Regions from separate parts of the Staphylococcus pasteuri genome, predicted to be linked through region 1. Evidence: a T-box and tRNA genes for the amino acid it is inferred to sense, from the RefSeq annotation. Region 1 holds a T-box; the other holds one or more tRNA genes.

What was found. A T-box is a leader RNA that pairs with one kind of tRNA and senses whether it is charged. The one in region 1 lies ahead of serS (serine--tRNA ligase), so its partner is inferred to be a tRNA-Ser.
Region 2: it has a tRNA-Ser gene. The T-box ahead of serS (serine--tRNA ligase) is inferred to sense a tRNA for this amino acid. The anticodon was not compared.

The regions. Positions count from the first base shown of each region.
Region 1 is NZ_JAUOQO010000004.1:124,946-128,384, reverse strand. It holds gene hutH (histidine ammonia-lyase) at 222-1,721, shown strand; T-box leader at 1,800-2,017, shown strand; gene serS (serine--tRNA ligase) at 2,102-3,388, shown strand.
Region 2 is NZ_JAUOQO010000004.1:282,346-285,784, reverse strand. It holds gene treP (PTS system trehalose-specific EIIBC component) at 1-1,276, opposite strand, end outside; tRNA gene Q4528_RS06370 (tRNA-Ser) at 1,588-1,680, opposite strand; gene Q4528_RS06365 (glutamate synthase subunit beta) at 1,734-3,197, opposite strand; gene gltB (glutamate synthase large subunit) at 3,213-3,439, opposite strand, start outside.

The DNA.
Region 1 (3,439 bases):
AATACAATAGAAAATACTATACCTGTAATAGACTTTCGTCAATAGGTATTTAAGAAATATCACAGTCTACCTCATACATCAAAATTAAAATATTTTAGCGTATTAAATAATTAAATTGGTAATGTAATACAAAAATTATAAAAGGTATTGTTTATGTAAAAATGAAAACGTATACTTTTTACTAATAGAAGTTTTAATTCTACAAAAAGGGAGCTGTTTCTATGACTTTATTTTTAAATGGAGATGCTTTAACGATTGAAGATATCAAACAATTATTACACCAAGATTTAAAAATTGAAATTACAGAAGAAGCATTAGAAAGAGTTAAAAAAAGTAGAAGTGTAGTAGAAGGAATTATTAATAATAATGAAACGATTTATGGTATTACAACTGGTTTCGGTCTATTTAGTGATGTGCGTATTGATTCTACGCAATATAATGATTTACAAGTCAATTTAATACGTTCACATGCATGTGGTATGGGTGAACCCTTCTCTGAAGAAGTATCGCTTGTTATGATGATTTTACGTTTAAATACATTATTGAAAGGACATTCCGGTGTAACATTAGAATTAGTTGATCAATTACAATATTTTATCAATGAACGCATTATACCTGTGATTCCACAACAAGGTTCATTAGGTGCTTCTGGTGACTTAGCGCCTTTATCCCATTTAGCGTTAGCGCTTATCGGTGAAGGTCTTGTATATTATAAAAATGAAGAAGTAGACAGTCGATATGTCTTAAATGAATTAGGAAGAACACCATTACATTTACAAGCAAAAGAAGGATTAGCCTTAATCAATGGTACACAAGCTATGACAGCTCAAGGCGTTATCAACTATATAGAAGCGGAAGATTTAGGATACCAAGCAGAATGGGTTGCTTCATTAACTCACCAAGCATTAAACGGTATCATTGATGCATATGACCATAGAGTGCATACCGTTAGAAATAGTCAAGAACAGGTTGATGTAGCTGCACGTATGCGTGACTGGTTAGCAGATTCTCAATTAACGACAAGACAAGCTGAAATTCGCGTTCAAGATGCATACTCTTTACGTTGCATTCCACAAATTCATGGCGCTAGCTATCAAGTGTTTAATTATGTAAAAGAAAAGTTAGAGTTTGAAATGAATGCCGCTAATGATAATCCTCTTATATTTGAAGAAGATGGTGAAACTACAGTTATTTCTGGAGGTAATTTCCATGGCCAACCGATTGCATTTGCTTTAGATCATTTAAAACTAGGTGTGAGCGAACTAGCAAACGTTTCTGAGCGATGTGTTGAACGTTTAGTTAATCCACAACTTAATGGAGATTTACCAGCATTTTTAAGTCCAGAGCCTGGATTACAAAGTGGTGCGATGATTATGCAATATGCAGCAGCAAGTTTAGTTTCTGAAAATAAAACATTAGCTCATCCAGCGAGTGTAGATTCTATCCCTTCTTCAGCTAACCAAGAAGACCATGTTTCAATGGGAACTATCGCCTCAAGACACGGTTATCAAATGATTGAAAATGCGAGAAGAGTTATTGCAATTGAATGTATTATTGCCTTACAAGCTGTCGAACTTAAAGGTATAGAAGGATTATCACCAAAAACACGTGCTAAATATGACGAATTTAGAAATATTGTGCCATCTATTAAACAAGACAGACAATTCCATAAAGATATAGAAGCTGTATCCCAGTATCTAAAAGATAGTGCATATCATTAAGATCAGTTAAATAAAATTATTGAATTTTAAAATAACTTGAAAATTACAAAAAACTTTGCTATATTGTGAGTAAGTTAATAAAATATTGTTCGTAGGCCAAGTAGTATTAATGATGGATTTCAGAGAGCTTGTGGTTAGTGAGAACAAGTAATCCACTTTAATGTGAATCTACCTACATATAGTGAACAACCGGTGAATAACCGTTATTTTAGTTAAGTGCAGATAAAGTAATATCTTTGTTAGATATTTTCTTTGTTTGTTAAATAGGGTGGCAACGCGTAGACCACGTCCCTTGTTGGGGCGTGGTCTTTTTGTATGCTTTTATACATTGTTGTCACGCTAAATATAAATTATAGGAAATGGGAAAGGATGAAGGTTTCATGTTAGATATTAAACTTTTTAGAACTGAGCCAGATAGAGTTAAGAGCAAAATTGAATTAAGAGGAGACGACCCTAAAGTAGTCGATGAAGTATTAGAATTAGACGAAAAACGTCGTACTTTAATTAGCAAGACAGAAGAAATGAAAGCACAACGTAATAAAGTAAGTGAAGAAATTGCTCAGAAGAAACGTAATAAAGAAAACGCTGATGACGTTATTGCTGAAATGCGTCAATTAGGTGATGATATTAAAGAATATGATACACAATTAAATGAAATTGATAATAAAATGACTGACATTCTTGTCCGTATTCCTAACCTTATCAATGATGATGTACCTCAAGGTGATTCAGATGAAGAAAATATTGAAGTTAAAAAATGGGGTACACCACGTGAATTTGATTTTGAAGCTAAAGCTCACTGGGATATCGTAGAAGATCTTAAAATGGCTGATTTTGATCGTGCTGCTAAAATCTCTGGTGCACGTTTCGTATACTTAACAAGAGATGGCGCACAATTAGAACGTGCTTTAATGAACTATATGATTACTAAACATACAACTCAACATGGTTACACTGAAATGATGGTTCCTCAATTAGTTAACTCTGATACTATGTTTGGTACAGGACAATTACCTAAATTCGAAGAAGACTTATTTAAAGTAGAAAAAGAAGGATTATACACAATCCCAACTGCTGAAGTACCTTTAACTAACTTCTACCGTGATGAAATTATTCAACCAGGTGTATTACCTGAAAAATTCACTGGACAATCTGCATGTTTCCGTAGTGAAGCGGGTTCAGCTGGTAGAGATACAAGAGGTTTAATTCGTTTACACCAATTCGATAAAGTTGAAATGGTACGTTTCGAAAAACCTGAAGATTCTTGGGATGCTTTAGAAGAAATGACATCAAACGCTGAAGCTATCTTAGAAGAATTAGGTTTACCATACCGTCGTGTGATTCTTTGTACTGGAGATATCGGATTCAGTGCTAGTAAAACATATGACTTAGAAGTATGGTTACCAAGCTACAATGATTACAAAGAAATTAGTTCTTGCTCAAACTGTACTGATTTCCAAGCACGTCGTGCAAATATCCGTTTCAAACGTGATAATGCAGCTAAACCTGAATTAGCGCATACGTTAAATGGTAGTGGTTTAGCTGTAGGTCGTACATTCGCAGCAATCGTTGAGAACTACCAAAATGAAGATGGTACTGTAACAATCCCTGAAGCCTTAGTACCATTCATGGGTGGTAAAACTCACATTCAAAAGCCAACTAAATAATAAGATTGTTTGCGAATAAATAGTAAACATGCGTGGTAATGAAGAGCCATC
Region 2 (3,439 bases), 160 kb from region 1:
CACCCACTTTACCTAATACTTTATTAGCACCAATGAATCCACCGAGTACACTTGATGTTAGAATTGCAGAGATAAATGGATATTTCAATGGTAAGTTCACACCAAATAATGCTGGTTCAGTAACTCCTAATACACCTGAAATACCTGAAGTAAATGCAAGTCCTTCTTCTTTAACCATCTTCTTACGTTTGTAGACAATCCATGCACCAAATGCTGCTGACCCTTGGCAAATATTAGAAATGGCTAAAATTGGCCATAAATATGTACCGCCTAAACTACTACCCATTAATTGGAAGTCAACAGCTAAGAACATGTGGTGCAGTCCTGTGATAACAAGTGGCGCGTATAATAAACCATATAAGGCACCACCTAACCAACCTGCATGTTCGAAAACATATGTTACTCCATTTGTAATTCCTGTACCTAATATTAAGGCAATTGGTCCGATAACAATAAATGCCAAGAAGCCTGTTATTAACAGTGCAACTGGACCAACAACTAGCATTTTAATGGAATCATGTACAACTTTATTAAGTACTTTTTCAATTTTTGCCAAAACATATGTAGCTAATAATACTGGTAAAACTTGTCCTTGATAATTCAATTGTTTAATTTCTAATCCAAATAAATTCCAAGTTGGTATATGTCCTTTACCGATATCGTATTGAGAGACAAGTTGTGGATTCATCAAAATAAGTCCCAATACTAAACCTAAAATCGGACTTCCTCCAAACACTCGCATACTACTCCAACCAATTAACGCTGGTAAGAAAATGAAGGCTGTGTTAGCTATAACGTTAATCATATCTGAAATATCCGCAATTTGCGGGTACATTTCTATTAACTTTTTAGGACCAAAAAGACCTTCCATGGTTAAAATGTTATTAATCCCCATTAATAAACCTGCAGTTACAATCGCTGGCAAGATTGGTATAAATATATCCCCTAACAATTTAATCAATCTTTGTATAGGATTCCCCTTTTTCGCTGCAGCTTGTTTAGCGTCATCTTTAGATGCTTCTTCTGCTCCGGTTTCTGCTACAAATTGTTTATAGACTTCATCAACTGTCCCCGGACCAATAACAATTTGGTATTGATGATCTGCTTTGAATTGTCCTTTTACTAAAGGATTATCACTTAATGCATCTTTATCTACCTTGTTATCGTCTTTTAACACTAATCGTAACCTTGTCACGCAGTGTGTTGCAGTGTCTAGATTTTCTTTGCCCCCAATTGCATCTACAATGGCTTTTACATCTTTATTATTTACAGCCATAGCCGTCACTCCTTTGTTTTCTTATGCTGATTATAACTTGTCTAGACAAGTTATGTAAAGGCTTTCAGAAAAGTAGAGTTAATCGTTCAATGTTAAATTCACAAATACGCCATTATTAATATTGATTTAACAGTTAAGAACTAATTATGGACTGCGCAGATTAAAACCTGTATCTATCAAATGTGGACGGACATTACTAATGCATTAAAGATGAGGGTTTTTGACTCCAAAAACAAATAAAAAAGGCAAATACTCATTGATAAATGAATACTTGCCTTTTATATCTATTAGTCTTGGATTTAAAATTCTAATGGCGGAGGAAGAGGGATTCGAACCCCCGCGGCCCGTTAAGGCCCTGTCGGTTTTCAAGACCGATCCCTTCAGCCGAACTTGGGTATTCCTCCATTGAACACAATAAATATATTATAATAGCGTTCATTAAAAGTCAATTCTTTTTTTACACTAGAATTTTTTGATTTAAATAACTTTCAACTGCATCAGCCACTGCTCTACCTTCTTTAATAGCCCAAACAACAAGACTTTGACCTCTTCGAGCATCACCAGCAGCAAAAATTTTCGAATGATTCGTTCTAAAATCTCTATCATTAGCAATAATTTTATTTCTTTCAGTTTTAATACCAAATGATTGTGGAATTGTCGTTTCAGTACCTACAAAACCAATGGAAAGTAATACTAAATCAGCAGGCCAAAATTTTTCTGACCCTTCTCCCATTACAGTTCCATCTTCAGTTTCACTAATTACTTGTGTATAGAGTCCTCTAACATTACCAATATGATCCACATCATACCTCATCGTTTGTACACCATAAGCACGTGGTTCTTGACCAAAACGTGCTTCATATTCCTTATGAGCATAATCCATTTTAAATACTGGTAAGGCTAATGGCCATGACGTATTGGTTTCAAAAGTGATTTCTTCAGGTAATTTCGTATACTTATTAAACTGTACGACAGATTTGCAATTTTCACGTAATGCAGTAGCAACACAGTCTGCACCTGTATCACCTGCTCCGATAATGATGACATTTTTATCTTTAGCTGTTATTGTTACCTCGTCAATTTCACCATTTAAAAATTGAGTTTGTTCAGTTAAATAATCCATTGCAAAATGTATACCGTAACCCATACGTCCTTCTAAAGGTAAGTCTCTAGCATTTTGAGAACCAGTGCATAGAATTATTGCATCATACATCTTTTCTAGTTCTTCACGATTGATATCTACACCTATTTCTATACCTGTTTTGAATGTAATGCCAGCTTCTTCCATTAATTTGACACGACGTCTCACAACATCTTTATCTAACTTCATATTAGGAATACCATACATCAATAATCCACCCGGTTCTTTAGCACGTTCGTATACTGTCACTTTATATCCTCGATGATTAAGTTCATCTGCTGCTGTCAAACCGGCCGGACCACTTCCAACAATTGCAATTGTTTCATTTCTATCCGCTTCAGGATATTTCGGTTTAACCCAGCCATTGTCATAAGCTTCATCAATAATAGTTCGTTCAATACCTTTAATCGCTACTGACTCTCTATTAATTTTCATCACACATGCATGTTCACATGGTGCTGGACATACACGCCCTGTAAATTCCGGAAAATTATTAGTTTCGCTAAGTCTTTCGTAGGCAGTTTTATAGTCACCACGATAAACAAGATCATTCCATTCAGGTATGTAATTACCAATTGGACATCCTATGGTTTCATTCCCATAGGATAATCCACTTTGACAAAATGGTGTACCACAATCCATACATCTTGCACCTTGAATTGAAGCATCATCTTTTGAAAATCGATTTTGAAATGCTTTGTGGTTTGAAAGACGATCAATCAAAGACAACTCTGATAATGCTTGTTTTTCATATTTCATAAACCCTTTAAACTCGCCCATGATAATCCCTCTTTCTTAATAAACTACTGCCGGTTTTAATTTTGTATCTATACTTGTTCTTTCATCATAAAATGCTGCTAACATTGCTTCGTCTTTTTGATTATGATGACGTAATTGAATATCAATTTTTTGCATCATTAATTTATAATCTTTAGGTATCACTTTTACGACTGATTCTGAAATTTGATCGAAGCGTTGTAGTAGTGTTTGTGCTTTTGAACTATGTGTATATTTCACATGAG